4 regions of the Metabacillus sp. cB07 genome follow, and region 4 is predicted to be linked to each of the others. Evidence: riboswitches for the same ligand, from Rfam matches in the RefSeq annotation. Region 4 holds a riboswitch; each other region holds the start of a gene.
What was found. A riboswitch is a leader RNA that binds a small molecule or an ion and turns the genes downstream of it on or off. The one in region 4 is predicted to bind S-adenosylmethionine.
Positions count from the first base shown of each region.

Region 1: linked by a shared signal. The riboswitch ahead of mtnK (S-methyl-5-thioribose kinase) and the one ahead of JOJ89_RS05360 (methionine biosynthesis PLP-dependent protein) in region 4 are both predicted to bind S-adenosylmethionine.
Region 2: linked by a shared signal. The riboswitch ahead of JOJ89_RS09095 (YezD family protein) and the one ahead of JOJ89_RS05360 (methionine biosynthesis PLP-dependent protein) in region 4 are both predicted to bind S-adenosylmethionine.
Region 3: linked by a shared signal. The riboswitch ahead of metK (methionine adenosyltransferase) and the one ahead of JOJ89_RS05360 (methionine biosynthesis PLP-dependent protein) in region 4 are both predicted to bind S-adenosylmethionine.

Region 1 is NZ_CP069296.1:1,497,169-1,502,610, reverse strand. It holds gene JOJ89_RS07500 (pyridoxal phosphate-dependent aminotransferase) at 1-1,177, opposite strand, end outside; gene JOJ89_RS07495 (carbon-nitrogen family hydrolase) at 1,279-2,067, shown strand; SAM riboswitch class I at 2,166-2,323, shown strand; gene mtnK (S-methyl-5-thioribose kinase) at 2,455-3,639, shown strand; gene mtnA (S-methyl-5-thioribose-1-phosphate isomerase) at 3,652-4,713, shown strand; gene JOJ89_RS07480 (GNAT family N-acetyltransferase) at 4,726-5,199, opposite strand; gene JOJ89_RS07475 (DUF2087 domain-containing protein) at 5,210-5,442, opposite strand, start outside.
Region 2 is NZ_CP069296.1:1,811,873-1,817,314, forward strand. It holds gene JOJ89_RS09070 (dihydroorotate dehydrogenase electron transfer subunit) at 1-465, shown strand, start outside; gene JOJ89_RS09075 (dihydroorotate dehydrogenase) at 459-1,394, shown strand; gene pyrF (orotidine-5'-phosphate decarboxylase) at 1,363-2,082, shown strand; gene pyrE (orotate phosphoribosyltransferase) at 2,079-2,711, shown strand; gene JOJ89_RS09090 (hypothetical protein) at 2,746-3,024, opposite strand; SAM riboswitch class I at 3,178-3,283, shown strand; gene JOJ89_RS09095 (YezD family protein) at 3,348-3,491, shown strand; gene JOJ89_RS09100 (phosphoadenylyl-sulfate reductase) at 3,595-4,296, shown strand; gene JOJ89_RS09105 (sulfate permease) at 4,351-5,373, shown strand; gene sat (sulfate adenylyltransferase) at 5,416-5,442, shown strand, end outside.
Region 3 is NZ_CP069296.1:3,215,793-3,221,234, reverse strand. It holds gene JOJ89_RS16495 (dicarboxylate/amino acid:cation symporter) at 1-251, opposite strand, end outside; gene pckA (phosphoenolpyruvate carboxykinase (ATP)) at 606-2,195, opposite strand; SAM riboswitch class I at 2,501-2,651, shown strand; gene metK (methionine adenosyltransferase) at 2,838-4,040, shown strand; gene asnB (asparagine synthase (glutamine-hydrolyzing)) at 4,841-5,442, shown strand, end outside.
Region 4 is NZ_CP069296.1:1,067,081-1,072,522, reverse strand. It holds gene JOJ89_RS05375 (DUF948 domain-containing protein) at 1-39, opposite strand, end outside; gene JOJ89_RS05370 (threonine synthase) at 120-1,337, opposite strand; gene metC (cystathionine beta-lyase) at 1,407-2,594, opposite strand; gene JOJ89_RS05360 (methionine biosynthesis PLP-dependent protein) at 2,581-3,705, opposite strand; SAM riboswitch class I at 3,836-3,959, opposite strand; gene JOJ89_RS05355 (carbohydrate ABC transporter permease) at 4,039-4,848, opposite strand; gene JOJ89_RS05350 (carbohydrate ABC transporter permease) at 4,866-5,442, opposite strand, start outside.

The DNA of each region.
Region 1 (5,442 bases), 430 kb from region 4:
ACTGTGAAAAGAGATTTAAAGATTTTATTCTTTCAGCTGCTTCTCTCAATCTCTCTTCAGAGGTTAAAAGTCCCGCACGGACATACCCCTCACCGAACGTCCCGAATCCAATGCCCGGCGCCACGCAAACATGAGCGTGTTCCAGCAGATAGTCAGCGAATGATTCCGATGTGAATCCCCCGGGTACAGGCAGCCAAGCAAAGAATGATCCCGGAGGAGCCTCCACTTTCCAGCCGGTGCCGTTCAGTGCGTCTATAAACGCCGCACGCCTGCTTTCATAGCGTGCGACAAGCTCGCTGACGCAATCCTGCGGGGCAAGAAGAGCAGCAGCTGCTGCTTCCTGTATTCCGCTGAACACACTGACAAACATGTGATCCTGGAAAAGATTAATCGACTCTATGACGCTTTTATTGCCGACTGCAAACCCGATCCTCCACCCTGCCATATTATACGTCTTAGACAGCGTATAAATTTCAATTCCAGTCTCTTTTGCTCCCTCGGATTCAAGAAAGCTGACCGGCTTTTTGCCGTCAAAGCCAATTGCTCCATAGGCAAAATCATGCACGACGCAAATGTCATTTTCTTCAGCAAACGCAACCGTGTCATCGAAAAAGCTCCGGCTTGCAACTGCCCCTGTAGGGTTGTTCGGATAGTTTAAAAACATGAGCTTAGCATCCGCCTTCGCTTTTTCAGAGAGCTTGGAATAGTCAGGCAAAAACTCATTTTCCTTCAAAAGAGGCATATATTCCATACGGGCCCTCGCAAGCTCTACGCCTGACCAATAATCGGGATAGCCCGGGTCGGGAACAAGAACCGTCTCACCGGGATTAAGGAGACACTGCGGAATTTCGACAAGACCTGCCTTTCCCCCAAATAGAATCGCCACTTCTGTGTCAGGATCCAGTGTAACGCCATATTCCCTTTGATAAAATTCTGTTATCGCCGTTTTCAAAAAACGCTGTCCTCTGAACGGGGAATATTTGTGATAGTCCGGTTTGCCTGCTGCTTCCTGCAGGGCTTTTACAATATGAGGCGGCGTCGGCTGATCCGGATTCCCCTGGCCAAGATTAATGACATCATGTCCGGCCTCAATACTTGTGTTAACTTTTGCAACGAGACCTGCAAAAAATTGTTTTGGAAGATTATTTAATAGCGCTGATTGCTCGAACTTTTTCATCTTTGCACCTTCTTATGAAAATTCTTGAAATTCTAGTGAAAAATCATATATTGTTATAGTCAGCTTGTAAAGGAAAATATTTTTTAGCGGAGATGACGCATATGAAACTTAAAATCGCCTGCCTTCAGACAGACATTGCTTTCGGAAAACCGGACGAAAACATTGCAGCAGTGGAAGAAAAGATGAAATCCATCATGCTTAGCGACAAACCTGATGTGATTGTACTGCCGGAGTTATGGACGACCGGATATGACCTGACACGTCTTGATGTGCTCGCAGATGATGAAGGAAAACGCACCCCCTCTCTGATGAGCGGACTTTCAAAAAACTGCTCGGTTAATATCATAGCAGGGTCTGTGGCTAAAAGGACAGAGGCAGGGGTAACGAACACCATGTACGTGTTTGACAGACAGGGTGAACTCTTGCACGAATACAGCAAATTGCACCTTTTCAAACTGATGGATGAACACTTATATCTAAATGGCGGCACAGAAAAAGGGCTTTTTAAGCTTGAAGGAATTCAAAGTGCCGGAGTCATTTGCTATGACATTCGTTTTCCAGAATGGATCCGCGCTCATACCGTTAATGGAGCTGAGATCCTGTTCGTTGTCGCAGAGTGGCCGCTTCCGAGACTTCATCACTGGAAAACCATGCTGATCAGCCGCGCGATTGAAAATCAGTGCTATGTTGTGGCGTGCAACAGGTCCGGTGCTGATCCGAAAAATGTATTTGCCGGCCATTCCATGATCATTGATCCATGGGGAGAAATTCTTGCTGAAGCAGGGACAGAGGAAGCCGTTCTTACAGCAGAAATCGACCTGGAAAAGGTAAAAGAAATCCGAAAGCAAATTCCCGTTTTTGAAGACAGACTTCCGCATTTTTATTTGTAACTTTCTAAAAAAAAGCATTGACATTTTTCTTTAAAACCTGTTAACATTCAGAACAAGTGATCAATTGTGAATTATTTGAAAACAAAACCTAATATAATCTCTTATCAAGAGCAGGCGGAGGGATTTGGCCCTATGATGCCCAGCAACCGACCGTAATACCATTGCGAAATGGGGCGCAGCTTTTTGCGCCGGAAGACTTCTTCCACAAGGCACGGTGCTAATTCCAGCAGAAAGACATCTTTCTGGCAGATAAGAGGTGCGAAGCCTGCGCCTTCAAGCCTCTTTCCCTGTGAAAGAGGCTTTTTTACATGTACATAGTCTCTTTCTCAGACGACATGTTCTTGCTGCTGGCAGTAAAAGTCCATATGAAACCGGAGGAAGAATTCCATGTCAAACTATCAATCTTATGAACCATTAACAGAAAGCGCTGCCGTCACACTTGCCCTCAGGCTCGGATTATTTGAGGAAAAAAGCGTGCTTTCCTGCACGGAAATAGGAGACGGCAACTTAAATCTCGTTTTCCGCATTACCGATCAAACAAATAAAGGCCTGATCATTAAACAGGCTCTTCCATATGCAAAGGTTATTGGCGAGAGCTGGCCGCTTACGCTTGACCGCGCAAGAATTGAAAGCAGCGCCATGCTCAAGCAGTCTGAAACGGCAGGAGAATACGTGCCGAAGATTTATTACTCAGATGAAACACTTGCCATTACAGCCATGGAGGACCTATCCCATCTTCAGATTGCACGCGCCGGTTTGATCGGAGGCAAAGAATTCCCACTTCTTGGGCGCCACATTGGTGAATTTCTCGGAAAAACCCTTTTCTACAGCTCGGATTTCGCTTTAAATCCGCAGACAAAAAAGCATCTGGTAAAGCAGTTTTCAAACCCTGAGCTCTGTAAAATAACGGAAGATTTCGTTTTTACAGATCCCTTTTTTGATGTGGAATCAAACAGTTTTGAAGATGAACTGAGACCTGCAGCAGAAGCCATTTGGAACGACACGGAACTGAAGCTTGAAGTTGCCAAGCTGAAGCATAAATTTTTAACAGAAGCCGAGACTCTTGTTCACGGAGATCTTCATACGGGCAGTATTTTTGCAGATGATGAAACGACAAAAGTCATCGATCCGGAATTTGCTTACTATGGTCCAATTGGTTTTGACTACGGGCATTTCACGGCAAATTTATTAATGAATGCCATTTCACGCGAGGAAGCAAAACAGCAGGTCCTCCTGGATCATATTGAAACGGCGTGGACTGTATTTGCCGAGGAGTTTTCTAAAGCATGGGAGAAAGACGGCCTTGAAGTTTACACAGGAATCGACGGCTATCTTTCCTTCATCCTGGAAAAAACATTTGAAGATGCGGTTGGCTTTGCAGGTGTGGAAATCATCAGAAGGACCATAGGGCTGGCGCACGTTGCAGACCTTGATTTAATAGAGCCGCATGACAGAAAGATTGAAGCTAAAATCCGCGCGCTCGAACTCGGAAAGAAACTTGTCAAGCACCGCAGCAGCATCAAAACACCTGCACAAATTGCAGACTATTTCAAACAAGTACCTGTCAGATAAGGAGCATTCACCATGACATACCAGCAATCGATCATACCCCGTTCTGTCGAATGGAAAGAATCCTATATCCGCCTTCTTGATCAGCAGAAACTGCCTGCTGCGACGGAATATCTTCACCTCGAAACGGTTGAGGATGTGTGGGATGCCATTAAAACCCTTAAAGTGCGCGGAGCCCCTGCAATCGGCATTGCAGCTGCTTTCGGGCTCGCGCTCGCGGCAAAAAACTATGAAACAGATGATATTTCGAAATTTCAAAAATGGCTTTCCCGCGATCATGATTATCTTGCCAGTTCAAGGCCGACTGCCGTCAACCTTTTCTGGGCTCTCAGCCGCTTGAAAAACAGTGTGCAGCATGCCATATCTGCAGAAGAAGCAAAAACAGTTCTGCTGCATGAAGCGATACAAATACAGGTTGAAGATGAAGAAACGTGCAGGAAAATCGGCGAGCATGCTCTGCCTCTTTTTAATGAAGGCGACGCTGTTATGACCATATGCAATGCAGGCTCTATTGCCACAGCAAGATACGGAACGGCTCTCTCGCCTTTTTACCTGGCAAAAGAAAAAGGCATCCCTTTGCGTGTATACGCCTGTGAAACACGTCCTGTGCTGCAGGGATCAAGGCTGACAGCATGGGAGCTTATGGAGGCAGGCGTTGATGTAACGCTGATTACAGACAGTATGGCTGCGCATACGATCCGCACAAAACAGATCTCAGCCATCATTGTCGGTGCTGACCGGATTGCTGCAAATGGAGATACAGCCAATAAAATCGGCACCTACGGCCTTGCCCTTCTTGCACATGCTTTCCAGATTCCGTTCTATGTAGCTGCACCTCTTTCGACCTTTGATCCTGCAACAGGCAGCGGAGCAGACATTCCAATAGAAGAGCGTGATGCTGCAGAAATCACTCACATAGCGGGCTGCCGCGTTGCACCTGAAGGAGTGCAGGTATTTAATCCCGCATTTGATGTAACGCCTCATGAACTAATAACCGGCATTATCACAGAGGAAGGCGTTTTATCCGGAGACTACCTGCTGGAAATAAAAAACCTCTTCCAACAAGCCAAAAAGTAGAGCCATCCGGCTCTACTTGATTTGTTTTGTGAAGTGGATGATGGGCTTGCCTTTGTGCACTCCCTCTTTAAAAGCAGAATACCCCATCTTGATCCAAAACTTCCTCCCCCGCTCATTTTCGGTCAGGACTCCAAGCCTCATTTCAGAGAACCCTTCATCCAGAAGCAGCTTTTCTGCTGTCTCATATGCTGCAGCGGCATACCCTTTTCCATGATAAGAACGGTGAAGAATAAACAAGCCAATCCATGGTTTTTTATCACTCGGATTAAGCGGGCAATATTCGAATATGCCTGCAGGAAAATCGCCGTCCATGATTAAAAATCGTTTGGCACTGACTGCTTTCCCTTCTTCCCTGTCTTCTGCTATGTCCTGCTTATTAAGCATTTCCCTGTCTTCAGAAATTAAGTTATACGCAGGATTTGAGTTCATGATACAGAGTTCTGCATCAAGGAGATGCTTGTCCTGCACCGGTACAAATGTCAGCATACAATGCCCCCTATTCAATCTTCGCCCAAAGCTCTTTAGGGTTCAGTTCATAGATGCTGTTCTCGCGGTACATCATATGATTCACTATAAATTCCCGCCTGATCGTCGCAAAATCTTCGTGGTATTTTTTTATGATGTCATTGATCTCTTTTTCCGGATATTTTCTTCCCGGCTCAAATTCTTTAGCCAAGTGATATAAAACAATAAGCCTTCTTTTCCGCTGCGGCGGAATGGTTTTTAATT
Region 2 (5,442 bases), 740 kb from region 4:
GGAGATACAGCGCTTCTTGTCGGAGGCGGCATCGGAGTCCCTCCTTTATACGAGCTTTCAAGGCGTCTGCTTGCAAAGGGTGTTAACGTCCGCCACGTACTCGGTTTCCAGTCTGCGAATCAGGTTTTCTATGAAAGTGAGTTTAAGAAACTCGGAGAAACCTATATTGCGACGGCAGATGGTTCATACGGGACGAAAGGGTTCGTCACAGACTGCATCAAAGAGCGCAGCATCGATTTTGACGCTCTTTTCGCATGCGGTCCGACCCCCATGCTTGCAAACCTCCAAAATCTTTTTCCTGACAAGCCTGTTTTTCTCTCTCTTGAAGAAAGAATGGGCTGCGGAATCGGTGCATGCTTTGCATGTGTGTGCCATACAGCAGATGACCCGAATGGCACATCTTATAAAAAAGTGTGCACCGACGGGCCGGTATTTAAAGCAGGAGAGGTTGTGCTGTCATGCTGAATGTTGAACTTCCGGGACTTTCACTCAAAAATCCGATTATGCCGGCATCAGGCTGCTTTGGATTCGGTAAAGAATTCGCCGGCCTTTATGACCTGAACAAACTTGGAGCCATCATGATCAAAGCAGCAACAGCCGAACCGCGGTTTGGAAATCCTACGCCGAGGGTGGCTGAAACAGAAGCGGGCATGCTCAATGCAATTGGCCTGCAAAACCCGGGACAAAATGGAATCCTTGAAAATGAGCTTCCCTGGCTTGAGTCATTCGATGTGCCGGTTCTTGCAAATGTGGCGGGCTCAGCAGAGGAAGATTATGTCGAAGTTGCAAGAGAAATCAGCAAGGCGAAAAATGTCCACGCGCTTGAACTGAACATTTCCTGTCCGAATGTTAAAACCGGAGGAATTGCATTCGGTACAAACCCTGAGATGGCAGCTTCCCTTACGCGCGCAGTAAAAGCTGTGTCAGAGGTGCCTGTTTATGTCAAGCTGTCACCGAACGTCAGCAATATCACTGAAATTGCCAAAGCCATCGAAGCGGCTGGAGCAGATGGATTAACGATGATCAACACGCTAATCGGAATGAGGCTGGATTTGAAAACAGGAAAGCCGGTTCTTGCAAACCGCACAGGCGGCTTATCCGGCCCAGCGATCAAACCGGTAGCCATCCGCATGATTCATGAAGTCAGCCAGGCTGTATCTATTCCGATTATCGGCATGGGCGGTGTTCAGACAGCAGAGGACGTTCTTGAATTCATGTACGCTGGAGCAAGCGCCGTAGCCGTAGGAACAGCCAACTTTGTGAATCCGTTTGTCTGCCCTGAAATCATTGAAGAACTGCCTCATGTACTTAAAAAGTACGGGTTTGACCACATTACAGAATGCATCGGAAGGAGCTATAAGCATGAACGAGAGACCGCTGATTATCGCGCTTGATTTTAAGGATGCTTCGGAAACAGGAGAATTCCTAAAAAAGATGTCCGGACAGAAGCTGTATGTAAAAGTAGGCATGGAGCTCTTTTACCGGGAAGGTCCTGCAATCATAGATCAGCTGAAATCAGACGGACATGAGATTTTCCTTGATCTTAAGCTCCATGATATTCCGGAAACAGTGAAAAAAGCGATGAGGGGTCTTGCCGGACTCGGAGTCAATCTTGTCAATGTGCATGCTGCCGGCGGCAGTGCCATGATGGAATCTGCAATGGAAGGTCTTGAGGCCGGAACACCTGCAGGGTCCAAGCGTCCCGCCTGCATTGCTGTCACTCAGCTGACAAGCACATCGCAAGAGATGCTGAAGAACGAATTGCTGATCAGCAAAAGCCTTGATGATACGGTGCTAAGCTACGCTAAGCTTGCGGCGAAAAGCGGCCTTGACGGTATTGTCTGCTCTTCTCTGGAGGTGCCCCGCATCTACAGCGAGCTTCCAGCCTCGTTTATGACCGTAACACCCGGCATACGCATGAGCGGAGATGCAGTAAATGACCAGGTCAGGGTGGCAACTCCTGAAAAAGCGAGAGAGCTTGGGTCAACCGGAATTGTGGTCGGACGGAGCATCACCAAAGCACCGGATCCGCTTGCCGCCTATACTGAAATGAAAAACGCCTGGGAGGGACTGCCTGTATGAACCATCAAATTGCCGAACAACTGCTGACAATCGAAGCTGTATTCCTTAGCCCGAATGATCCGTTTACCTGGTCAAGCGGGCTCAAATCACCGATCTACTGTGATAACCGCCTCACGCTTTCTTATCCGGAAGTAAGAAAAAACATTGCAGAAGGTCTGTCCGCTCTGATCAGAGAGCATTATCCCCAAGCTGAAATGATAGCAGGCACGGCTACTGCAGGAATTCCTCATGCTGCATGGGTAAGTGATCTTCTGAATCTGCCGATGTCCTATGTGAGAAGCAAGCCAAAGGGTCACGGAAAGGGCAATCAGATTGAAGGAAAGATCCGGGAAGGACAGAAAGTGGTAGTAGTGGAGGATTTGATTTCAACCGGAGGAAGCGTCATCACGGCCGTTAAAGCTCTGAGAGAAGCCGGATGCGAAGTGATCGGCGCTGTATCCATTTTCACATATGAACTGCAAAAAGGGACAGAGATGCTTGAGGAAGAAGGCATTCATTCCGTATCACTGACGGACTATTCATCTCTGATTGAAACAGCTCTGAAAAAAGGCTCCATTCAAAAAGAAGACTTAGCCAAGCTGAAGAAATGGCGTGAAAATCCCTCTTCAGAAGAATGGCTGAACGTATAAAGAGAAAAGGCATCAGGAAGAGCTGATGCCTTTTTTATTTCCATATCAGCATGCTGCCGGAAAAAGCCAGTGTGCTGATCAGCAAAAAGCCAATTCTGAATCCTTTTTTCTGCCAGGGTGCAGGCAGCCATTTCCCGCTGAGTTTAAATCCCGCAAAACCGATCACCCCGAAACACTTCATCACTCCTCGTTCCTCTTTCATTTTTTCAAAAATGGCTGGGTCATCAATCTCCATTGCCGCATAAGCTAATGAAAATCCGCCTAAAGCATAAAAAAAGACAGCTGCACTTAATAAATGAAAAATAACTCCCACCTCCCGGACGAACTTTAGTACACCTTATTCAAACCCTGTTAATCTAGCACTTTTTTATAATTAGTTCTAAAAAAAGAGATGTTTTTTAATTCCGATAGAAAAACTATGATTGACATAGTCTTCAATTGTGATAAAATTTAGAAAAATATAATAAACTTATCCAGAGAGGCGGAGGGAACTGGCCCGGTGAAGCCCGGCAACCTGCATGCGTGCAAGGTGCTACATCCAGCAAAATGAAACCCATTTTGGAAGATAAGGTTGATGCCTGAACAGTCTTTCAAACCGGAAGGCTTTTTTTAATGGGTAAGAAACGGGGGACCACTGTGGGTACTGATCAACAACTTGACGCGGTCATCGACAGGCTTAAGGAAATGCTGAACACAATGAGCTATGGTTCTGTGACATTGATCGTTCAGGACGGAAAAGTGATTCAGCTTGAGAAAAATGAAAAAATCAGAATGAAATGAGGATGCTGACCGGACAAACCGGAGGCGTTTTGACAAAAGCGGGCTCCTGTCCTGATGGTAAAAGCTTTTTGTGCGGGACCTGAAAAGTGAGGAGAAGATCAGCATGCTGACATACAAAACATGGCATGAGCAAGAACAGACTTTTGAAACAGACGACGGGTACAGCGGCGCATTGAATGTGCTGAAGTGGGCTTACGGCCATTACGGCGAAGAGATTGTCTATGCCTGCAGCTTTGGCATTGAGGGCATGGTTCTCATTGACCTGATTTCAAAAGTAAAACCGGATGCGTCGATTGTGTTTCTTGATACAGATGTTCATTTCAAGGAAACATATGAAACCATTGAACGTGTAAAAGAAAAGTATCCCAAGCTCCGAATCACGATGAAAAAACCTGCCCTTACCCTTGCAGAACAAGCTGAACAGCATGGAGATAAGCTGTGGGAAACAAATCCGAATCAATGCTGTGCAATCAGAAAGCTTCAGCCGCTGAATGAAACACTCTCTCAGTCAGAAGCGTGGATTTCAGGGCTTCGGAGAGAGCAGTCTGAAACAAGGAAACATGTGCAATTTATCAATAAAGACGACAAGTTTCAGTCGGTAAAAGTCTGTCCTCTCATTCACTGGACGTGGAAAGATGTCTGGCGCTATGTTCATAAAAATGACCTCCCTTATAATCCGCTCCATGATCAGGGATATCCTAGCATCGGCTGTTTCCACTGCACGCAGCCTGCGTTCAGTGCAGATGATCTGCGCTCAGGCAGATGGAGCGGCCAGGGCAAAACAGAATGCGGCCTGCATGGATAAGGAGGGATTGCCGTGCTTGAACTGGGTGCGCTTGCCATCAGTCTCTTTTTCGCCATGAATATTGGAGCGAGCGGGGCCGCTGCTTCCATGGGAGTAGCTTACGGTTCCGGTGCAGTTCCGAAAGCCCGGCATGCCCTATTTATATGCGCCATCGGTGTTTTTGCAGGCGCGTATCTTGGCGGGGGAGAGGTTGTTAAGACAATAAGTGCCGGAATTATTCCGCAGGATATCATTGATGTGAAAGTTGTTCTGATCATTATTTTGTCTGCGACAAGCTCGCTGTTTCTTGCAAACCTGCTGGGAATCCCGCTTTCAACAAGCGAGGTGACGGTTGGAGCCGTTGTGGGAGTGGGAATTGCCTATCAGATCCTATTTATTAAATCACTGATGATTATCATGATGTTCTGGGTGATTGTTCCTGTCGCAGCTTTCGGAATTGCCTGGCTGTTCGGCAAAGGGCTTTATAAAGTGCAGCATAAACCGTTCTTTAAAGACCGTCCGCTCCTTACAGGCATCCTGATACTGGCCGGATTTTTCGAGGCTTTCTCAGCTGGAATGAACAATGTGGCAAACGCAGTGGGGCCGCTTGTCGGGGCCGGCCTGATTTCGGTGCCGGACGGGACCCTGCTCGGAGGAGCATTTGTTGCTCTTGGAGCGATTTTTCTCGGCAAAAAAGTGCTTGAAACAAACGGTAAGAAAATTACCCGGTATTCAAAGCCTGAAGGCATTCTGATTTCCGGTACAGGAGCAGGACTTGTGATTGCCAGTTCCATTTTCGGACTTCCCGTCCCTCTGACTCAGGTGACCTCATCAGCTATTATCGGACTTGGAATGGCGAAAAGCGGAAGCGAGATTCTTCAAAAGCACATTGTGAAGAAAATCATCCGAATCTGGATTGTTTCACCGCTGTTTTCACTTGCCATATCGTATATGCTTGTCAAACTGTTTTTGGAAAAGGATATGTACTCCCTTATCGTTCTTCTGAGTGTCATGCTGGCAACCCTAGGTGCACTGAGCCTGATGAAGGCGATAAAGGATGAAAAGCGTGCCGTGCATGAAGAAGGCGGAGGCATTTAACGTTAAAACCAATTAAAAAGGTCAGTTTAGGAGGAAAAATAAATGAGTTTACATCCGCATGGTGGAGTA
Region 3 (5,442 bases), 2.0 Mb from region 4:
CCTGCAAAAATGGTAGACAGATAGGCAAAGCCTGTTGTCATCCCGAGCAGTTTTCCTGCGCCTTTTCCGAGCTGTCCAATACCTGGAGCAATAAAGCCAATAATAATAAATGGAATGGCAAAATTAATAAAGTTGCCGAAAATCCCGTTAAAAGTAGCAAAGCCTTTTACCAGCCATTCGGGAGAAATGCTTCCGATCACGACACCTAATGCGATGGCCAGTACAATTTTCGGCAATAATCCGAGCTTGATTTTCATTGATGTGTCCTCCTGAAAGATACATTTGTACATGAGTTATAGAAACTACTTTAGCACAGGCGGACTGAAATTTGTATAAAAAAAGAGAATTTTATTTTATTAATATATGGAAATGAAGGAGAAGAAACAAAAAAATCTGTGCCGCAGTAATGGGCACAGATTTTTTATTGTTAACCAGGAAATTATAAAGAATAAAAGGCTGTGGATAACATAACAAAGTTATCATCGTCCAGCTCCAGCGCCTAGATCCTCTGTCAGAACAAATCCGTCAAAAAAGTCAAAACCGGACTTTTTTGACGGATTCTTATCTGCCTATCGGATCTGACCAAGGCGCTTGCGCTTTTGTTCTTAGACTGTAGGTCCGCCAAGCGTTTCAATATCAGCTGAAACGTTCTTGAACTTTTTGAAGTTTTGTTTGAATTGTCCAGCAAGCTCCTGCGCCTTAGCGTTATAGGCTTCCGTGCTGTCCCATGTCTTCACCGGCTGGAGCACTTCATCAGGCACGCCCGGTACATGAATTGGAATTTGCAGGCCGAAGTTTGCATCGGTTACTGTCTCAACGCTGTCAAGCTCTCCTTCAAGGGCAGACTGTACCATTGCACGCGTATATTTAAGCTTCATACGCTGCCCTGTACCGTACTCACCGCCGGTCCATCCCGTGTTTACAAGGAACACATTGGCACCGTGCTCATCGATTTTGCGTCCGAGCATTTCCGCATAAACGGTAGCCGGAAGCGGAAGGAATGGCGAGCCAAAGCATGTTGAGAACGTAGCCTGCGGTGATGTAATGCCGCGCTCTGTTCCGGCAAGCTTGCTTGTATAGCCGCTAAGGAAATGGTACATTGCCTGTTCTTTCGTCAGTTTGCTGATTGGCGGCAGAACTCCGAATGCATCAGCTGTCAAAAAGACGATTGTATGAGGATGTCCGGCAATGCTCGGCATCACAATATTGTCCATTGCTTCAAGCGGGTAAGCTGCTCTTGTATTTTCAGTGAAGAATGTATCATCATAATCGGCCGCTCTTGTATCGTCATCTAGGACCACATTTTCCAAAACAGATCCAAATCGGATCGCATCAAAGATTTGCGGTTCTTTTTCTCTTGTGAGGTTGATGCACTTGGCATAACAGCCTCCCTCGATATTAAAAACACCCGCATTTGACCAGCCGTGCTCGTCATCGCCGATCAGTTTTCGTTTCGGGTCAGCAGAAAGCGTTGTCTTTCCTGTTCCTGAAAGTCCGAAGAAAAGGGCGACATCTCCCTCCTGGCCAACGTTAGCCGAGCAGTGCATCGGCAGAATGCCGCTCTCAGGCAGAAGGTAGTTCATAACAGAAAAAATCGATTTCTTCATTTCGCCTGCATATTCCGTACCGCCAATTAAAATCGTTCTTTTTTCAAAAGAGACAATAATGAATGTTTCGGAATTTGTTCCGTCAACAGCAGGGTCTGCTTTGAAATTCGGTGCAGAAACGATTGTAAATGGATTTGTATGCTGAACAAGCTCATCTGGACTTCCTGGCTGGATAAAAAGCTGCTGGGCAAACAAGTTGTGCCATGCAAACTCGTTTACAACCTGAATCGGAAGCCGGTATTTCGTATCAGCGCCTGCAAATCCTTTAAAAACAAATAGTTCATTGCGGTCTTTTAAGTATGAGAGAACTTTTAAGTACAGCTTTTCAAATGCCGCTTCAGAAAATGGCTGGTTCACAGATCCCCATTCAATTTTGTCTTCTGTGGATTTTTCGTTTACAATGAATTTATCCTTAGGTGAACGGCCTGTATATGTGCCTGTAGTCGCACGTACGGCTCCCGTTGATGTTAAAACGCCTTCTTTTCGCTCCAGAACCTTCTCAACAAGAACTGGAACCGATAAGTTATGAAATGCATTTTCCCCATTAAGTAATACTTCAAGCTCGTTTGTGATTTCGATTGAATTCATCCCATACCCATCCTTTACCTATATTTCGGATTTTTATCTATAGTTTCATCCTGCTCTTGTTAATTAGTATAACACATTAAAATAAATAGTCTATACTATTTAACTTATTCTACGTGCAAAATTACAAAATGGAACAAATTAAGCTTTGTTTTCCATGAAAATGATACATATATAATAGAAGTGTTTCGTACGCATCTTTTGGTGGAAAAGAAGAAGAGAGAGTAAAAAAAAGGAACATAAAAACCTTGTCATTTTTTGTTGACACCTGCATGAAAAGTGCGCTATCATATGACCTTGAACGGATTCTCTTATCCCGAGCTGGTGGAGGGACAGGCCCTGTGAAACCCAGCAACCTGCTTTACCGGAAAAATTCATTTCAGATCAGAATGCCCTGAGTGAATTTGAAAAGCAAAGGTGCTAACCTGATGCAAGGCGAAAGCCCTTGATCGATAAGAGCGAAAGGCTGCGAATTCAGTAAATAACCTTTCCTCGCGGGAAAGGATTTTTTATTTTTAATGATATTTTGCCTGAATGTACTCGTGGATTCTCCTAAAACATGCCAACTGAAATATTTTGCCGAATGGTCAAAATATGAAAGGGAATGAGTTCCGTATCATCTACCTTTTGAGGAGGAAAACTTTAATGACTAAACAACGTCGTCTGTTTACTTCAGAGTCAGTAACTGAAGGTCATCCTGATAAAATCTGCGACCAGATCTCTGATTCGATTCTCGATGCAATTCTTGAAAAAGATGCAAATGCCCGTGTAGCCTGCGAAACATCTGTAACAACAGGTCTTGTGCTTGTTGCCGGTGAAATCACAACTTCTACTTATGTAGACATTCCTAAAATTGTCCGTGAAACAGTTAAGGAAATTGGCTACACTCGTGCAAAATACGGTTTCGATGCTGAAACTTGTGCAGTACTTACTTCCATCGACGAGCAATCAGCTGACATCGCCATGGGTGTTGACCAGGCGCTTGAAGCCCGCGAAGGAAAAATGACTGACGAGCAAATCGATGCAATTGGTGCAGGTGACCAGGGTCTTATGTTCGGATATGCGAACAATGAAACGAAAGAGCTTATGCCTCTTCCAATTTCACTGGCTCACAAGCTTTCCCGCCGCCTGACTGAAGTGCGTAAAGAAGACATTCTTCCTTACCTTCGTCCGGATGGAAAAACTCAGGTAACGGTTGAATACGATGAAAATGACAAGCCTGTGCGCATTGACACAATTGTCATTTCAACTCAGCATCATCCTGAGATCTCACTTGAGCAAATTCAGCGCAATGTAAAAGAGCATGTCATTAACCCGGTTGTTCCGAAGGAATTAATTGATGAAGATACAAAGTATTTCATCAATCCGACTGGACGCTTTGTTATCGGCGGACCTCAAGGCGATGCTGGTCTGACTGGCCGCAAAATCATCGTTGACACTTATGGAGGCTACGCTCGCCACGGAGGCGGCGCATTCTCAGGCAAGGATCCTACAAAAGTTGACCGCTCAGCAGCATATGCAGCGCGCTACGTTGCCAAAAACATTGTAGCTGCAGGCCTTGCTGACAAGTGTGAAGTTCAGCTTGCTTACGCCATCGGTGTTGCACAGCCGGTTTCTATTGCAATTGACACATTTGAAACAGGTAAAGTAAAAGAAGATGTGCTGGTAGACGTTGTCCGCGAGAACTTCGACCTTCGTCCAGCAGGCATCATCAACATGCTGAACCTTCGCCGTCCAATTTACAAACAAACGGCTGCTTACGGTCACTTCGGCCGCAACGATCTTGACCTTCCATGGGAAAGAACGGACAAAGCTGAAGTGCTTAAAGAGCAAGCGTTAAACCGATAAAATCGATAAAAGATGGAATCTGCCTTTTGGCCGGTTTCATCTTTTTTTGTTTTGTGGAAAGAAAGTGTCTTATTGATTTTTAAAAGGCGGGAAATTGTGCCCTTCAGTCGGTGAAGAAGAAGCAGAAGGTCACAAAAACGGATGGGTTGTGCCCTTCAGTCGGTGAAGAAGAAGCTGAAGGTCACAAAAGCGGATGGATTGTGCCCTTCAGTCGGTGAAGAAGAAGCAGAAGGTCACAAAAGCGGATGGATAGTGCCCTTCAGTCGGTGGAGAAGGTGCTGAAGGTCACAAAAGCGGATGGATAGTGCCCTTCAGTCGGTGGAGAAGGTGCTGAAGGTCACAAAAGCGGATGGATTGTGCCCTTCACCTAGTGAAGAAGGAGCTGAAAGTAACAAAAGCGGATGGATTGTGCCCTTCACATAGTGAAGAAGAAGCTGAAGGTCACAAAAGCGGATGGATCGTGCCCTTCAGTCGGTGAAGAAGAAGCTGAAGGTCACAAAAGCGGATGGATCGTGCCCTTCAGTCGGTGAAGAAGAAGCTGAAGGTCACAAAAGCGGATGGGTTGTGCCCTTCAGTCGGTGGAGAGGAAGCTGAAGGTCACAAAAACGGATGGGTTGTGCCCTTCAGTCGGAGGAGCAGCATTTGAAGGGCACTAAACGGAACAACTCGTGCCAGCCAGATGGTGAAGAAGCTCCTGAAGGCTTTCCGTCAATTAAAAAAGTCCGTCTTTTTGTAAAATTATGCAACTTTCCGGCAGATTCTGTCGTTTCACAGACAGACAAGAAGCTGGAGGGAAAAAAATGTGCGGTTTTGCAGGTGTTGTTGATTACAGTCAATCAAAGAAAACGGAGTACAGAGAGCTTATAAAAAATGCGGGCAGGATGATACGGCACAGGGGTCCGGATGACAGCGGAATGTTTGAGGATGAGCACGTGATTTTTGCATTCAGAAGGCTGAGCATCATTGATGCAAAGGGAGGTCATCAGCCCATGCCCTATCAAAACGGCCGCTACCACATTGTGTTTAATGGAGAGATCTATAATTACGTGGAGCTTAGAAAACACTTGCTTTCAAAAGGAGCTTCATTAAAAACGGAAACAGATACAGAAGTGATTGTCGCGCTGTATCACTTATACGGAGCGGAAGTCGTTGATTATTTGAGGGGGATGTTTTCCTTTTTAATTTGGGACAGGTTAAACATGCACCTTTTTGGAGCAAGAGATCATTTTGGAATTAAACCGCTCTATTATATTGAAGACGGACATACGGTCCTTTTTGCTTCAGAGATGAAAAGTATAAAAGAACACAGTTCAGACCCTGTAATTGACGGCCAATCACTGCAGCATTATCTTTCATTTCAGTATGTTCCAGATCCCCGCACCATACAGGAGCATATTCAAAA
Region 4 (5,442 bases):
GGCGAGCGCAGCTCCTGCAGCACTTACTTCAACAATCATCTTGCACCTCCACAGCCGATTATGCACAAGACTGCCTGTACATTGCTACAGTATATGAATCCCGCTGATGGAGTAGAAGTTTAGAGTGAGAGCTTTTCGCCTTTTTTCAGAACCGGCGCCTCTGCGCGTACCGTCTCCGGATATTTGATGCCCTGGCCGGTGTTCAGGCAGACCACTTTCTCGTCTTCCCTGATCCATCCGCTTTCCTTCAATCTCCGGGCAGCAGCAAATGTTGCGGCACCTTCAGGACAAATAAAACACCCTTCAAGCTTTGCCGTCAGGGCTTGTTCTGCCCTAATTTCCTCTTCTGATACAGCTATGGCATTCCCTTCTGTTTCATAAATTCCCTCCAGTACAAGGAAATCACCGATTGCCTTCGGAACGTTAATGCCGAACGCGTCCGTCTGCGAATTTTCCCAGAACTCCGATTCAGCTTTTCCTTCTTCAAAAGCTTTTACAATCGGCGCACATCCCTCAGCCTGAACGGCAACAAGGCGAGGCATCCTCTCCTTGCTTATCCAGCCGAGCTCCTGCAGCTCCCGGAGCGCTTTGTAGATTCCGATAATGCCCACTCCTCCTCCTGTCGGATAAAGAATGACATCAGGCACCTCCCAGCCGAGCTGTTCGGCGATTTCATATCCCATCGTCTTTTTCCCTTCAATGCGGTAAGGTTCCTTCAGAGTAGAAGCATCATAGAATCCTTGATCTTTCACAAGCTCCGCCACAACTTTTCCCGCATCGCTGATCAGTCCGTCAATTAAATGGAGATTCGCCCCTGAAATGGCGGTTTCTTTCCGGGTGATGAGCGGAGCATCAAGTGGCATGATGACATATGGCTCCATCCCCGCTCTGGCAGCATAAAGCGACCAGGCTGCACCTGCATTTCCGTTTGTCGGCATCGCAAAGGTCCTTACGCCAAGCTCCTTTGCTTTTGAAATTCCGACAGCCGCTCCCCTGGCCTTAAAAGAGCCGGTCGGTATCAGCCCTTCATCCTTCATAAGCAGCTGTGTTAGGCCATATTCTGCCCCAAGCCTGTCCATTTTCAAAAGAGGGGTCATGCCCTCGCCCATTGAAACCACATGCTTTGGATCCTCAACAGGCAGCAGCTCGTGGTATCTCCACAAACTGTTTTCCCTGCTGCCGATTTCTTCTTTTGTTAACGTGCTCTTCACTTGATCTAAATGGTAGCGCACCAAAAGCGGAGATCCGCATGTGCAAAGCTGCTGCACGTCCTTAACTGAATACTCGGCACCGCACTTTGGGCACTCCAAGTGTGAAACATAGCTGTACATCTGCATTTCCTCCATTACTTGATAAAGACTCCTAACATCAAGTTAAGAGTCTTGTATTTTTTAATTCCGCTAGATTTAAGCTCTTAATTTATTCTCCACTGCACTCGCCGGCAGTTTTGCAAGCGCCTGCTCAAAATCTTTGATCAGGTCATCCGCATTTTCCAGCCCGACGCTTATGCGCAATAGTCCGTCTGTAATTCCGCGGCGCTCCCGTTCTTCTTTTGGCATGGCGGCGTGGGACATTCTGGCCGGATAGGACAGAATGGATTCGACCGCTCCAAGGCTTACCGCAAATACCGGCAGCTCCACATTTTTAACGAGCGTGCGGACGGCATCCTCGTCTGCCAGTGTGAAAGACAGGACAGCTCCAGGACCATCTGCCTGATACCGCTGGATCGAGTGCCCGGGATGAAACGTGAGTCCAGGGTAGTACACGTTCCGGACGGCTTTATGGCGGGATAAATAGTCTGCGAGTTTTCGAGCAGACTCACTGGACTGCTGCAGCCTTACGTTCAATGTTTTCATGCCACGGAGAACGAGCCAGCAGTCCTGGACGCCGAGGACGGCTCCGAATGCGTTCTGCAGTTTCTGTACTCTCGCTGCAAGCTCCTCTCCCTTTACAACGGCAAGGCCTGCAAGGACGTCGCTGTGTCCGGCAAGGAATTTGGTGGCGCTGTGAAGGACGATGTCCACGCCGAGTTCAATCGGCCGCTGCAAAGCTGGTGTAAGGAACGTATTATCTAAAAACGTCAGGCATCCGTTTGCTTTTGCAAGCTTTGTAATCCCCCGGATGTCGGTAATTTTCAAAAGAGGATTGGACGGCGTTTCAACGTAAATGACTTTCGTATTCGGCCTGATATGAGAAGCCACTTCATGCAGATCGGTCATGTCAACAAAGCTGTACTCGATGCCGAATCTGCTGAGAACGTCTGTAATGATCCGGTATGTTCCCCCGTAAACATCCTCTGTAATCAGGACATGGTCTCCTTTTGAAAGAAGCAGAAAACAGGTGGAGATTGCTGCCATCCCGGATGCAAAAGCAAAACCTCTAGTTCCGCCTTCAAGTTCAGTAATGGCCTGTTCAAGTGTTTCCCGCGTCGGATTGCCTGAACGGCCGTAGTCGAATTTGCCGTAATCGTCAAAATCAAACTGGTGAAACGTTGATGAATGATGAATGGGAACGCTGACCGCCCCTGTATCTTTCTGCGCCTTATGACTGTTGTGAAGCAGTTTCGTCTCAAATGTCCACTTACCGCTGCTCAACTTTATCTGCCTCCTTCATACATTCAAATGCCTGCAGCAGGTCCTGCTCCAGATCACCCGCGTGTTCAATGCCGACTGAAAAGCGCAGGAGGCGGTTGCATACGCCGTTTGCAGCTCTGATCTCTTCTGGAATATCCATATGTGTCTGTGTGGCCGGATATGTGATAAAGCTCTCAACGCCTCCGAGGCTCTCAGCAAAGGTTATCGTCTTCAGTGCTTTTAAAAATGGATTGACCCACTCTTCTTTTTGCAGTCTGAACGAAAGCATTCCGCCTTTTCCCGGGTATAAAACATCCGTTACTTCGGATTGGTTCTCCAAAAATGTTGCAACCTGTCCTGCATTTTTTTCATGCTGATTCATCCTTAAAGCAAGTGTCTTCATCCCGCGGATCAAAAGCCATGAATCAAATGGGGAGAGCACGCCGCCGATTGCATTATGGTGCTGGGCAAGCTCTTCGCAAAGCTCTTTGCCTTTTGCGACGACAAGACCTGCAAGTACATCGTTATGTCCGCCCAAATATTTGGTAGCACTGTGAATGACAATATCGGCTCCGTCTAAAATCGGCGTCTGCAGAATCGGCGTGTAGAACGTATTATCAACAATCAGCAGCAGCTTGTGTTCCCGTGCCATTTCGGCTATATCGCTGACCTCTGTTTCCTGCATCAAAGGATTTGTCGGAGTCTCCAGAAAAATCGCCTTTGTGCGGTCATTTATCAGCTGCTTTGTACAGTCCCCGTCTTTAAAATCCGCATAATGGAAAACAAGGCCGTATTTGCGCCATTCCCGTTCAAACAAACGGTATGTTCCGCCGTACAAATCGGAAGAGACAATCAGTTCATCCCCGCTTTTAAACAGGGCCATCAGCGTCTGAATGGCTGCCATTCCCGAACTGAATGCATATCCCTGATCGCCGTGCTCAAGATCTGCGATTGCTTTTTCTAAAATCGTTCTCGTCGGATTTCCTGTCCTGATGTAATCAAACCCTGTTGATTCCCCGATTCCATTATGTCTGTAGGCTGTTGAAAAGTAGACGGGCGGGTTTACCGTTCCCGTTATGTTTTCACTGCGATTCCCGATTTGCGCCAAAGTTGTTTCAATGCGTTCCGACATGATTAAACACCATCCTGTTTGTCATTTCTTCTTTTACACGCCCTGGACCGGGCTTTTTTATATGCTTTGGAAAAATAAAAAGCGCCTTCCTCATATAAGAAGAAGACGCTGGTTCGGCAAAACTGGCTTCCTCTTATCTCCCAAGCATTCAAGCTTGCTGGAATTAGCACCTTGGTTCGAACAGGCATCTGCCTGATCTTTTCCGGTTGCTGAGGTTTCGCAGGGCCAGAACCCTCCACCTCTCTGGATAAGAATAAATAGTATGAATTTTTTAAATGTTTTTATTACCTTACCTCACTTTTTTCATAAATGCAAGGGTTTGGGGCAAAAAACTCAGCCCTTCACCGAGCCTGCTGTCATTCCCGCAATAAAATATTTCTGAAGGAAGATGTAGGCAATAATAAGCGGCGCAGAGGCAATCATCACGCCGGTGAACAGCATCGGATAGTTCGTCATGTACTCCCCCTGAAATTCAAGCAGAGCAAGCGGCAAGGTCTTATATTCATCTTTCGTGATGAAAAGCAAAGGGTACAGCAGGTCGTTCCAGTGCATCACAAACAGAAAAATGGCTGTTGCAGACAGCGATGGAAGCGAGAGCGGCAGGGCAATTTTGCAGTACATCAGCCAGTTCCCGGCGCCGTCAATGGATCCTGCTTCAAACAACGATTTCGGCAGAGTTTTCATGAATCCGGTGAGAATGAAAACAGCAACAGGCAAGGTAGCCGCAATGTTGACGATCATCAGTCCCACAAGACTGTTCGTCAGCTTCAGCTGAAAAATCAGCTGATAGAGCGGAATCATGTTCACCTGCGCAGGAATCATCATGCCAAGTGTGAAAAAACCGAACACAGCAGCGCTGAAAACACCGCCGATCCGCGTGATGGCATAAGCGATCAGACTTGCAAAAAACAGCGTCAGAAAGACGGATACAAGCGTGACAACCGAGCTGTTCTGAAAATACAGGCCCATCGACTGGTCCTTAAAAATAGATATGTAGTTTGAAACCGAAAACCGTTCAGGCAGTCCGAGCACATTTTCATACATTTCAGCAATCGTTTTAAACGTTGTTAAAAAGATGGCGAAGATTGGAATGATGATTATGGCTGCATAGATCAATATAAGTCCGTACTTTGTTCCTTTCAACGTTCGTCACCCTTTCCTCAGTAGTCGACCCTGTTTGCGCGCAGTGCCTTAAACTGCACAAACGTAATCAAGGCAATGACGGCCATAAAAATAACGGATTCTGCTGATGCATAGCCAAATTTAAAGCTCCTGAATGCCGTTGTGTAAATCAGGGTTGCGATAATCTCCGTTGAATAGTTCGGACCTCCGCGCGTCATGGCAAAGATCAGATCGAACGCTTTAAATGATTGTATCGTTGTGTACGCGACAACGATGGTTGCTGCGGGAGCAACAAGCGGCCATGTGACTTTTTTGAACGTCTGCCATCTGCTTGCCCCTTCAATTTTGGCCACCTCGTAAAGATCGGCAGGAATGCTCTGAAGACCGGCAACAAAGATAATAATCATCTGTCCTGTATGAAACCATACTTGCACGACAGCAATTGAAAAAATGGCGATTTTCTCATCACCCAGCCAGTTCTGTGCCAGGAAATCAAGCTGCAGCCCTGTAAGAATGGTTTTAAGGAGCCCAAGGTTTGGATCGTAAATAAACGACCAGATAAAGGCGACTGAAACAGAGGATAGAATCGTAGGAAAAAAGAACAGTGCCCTGAAA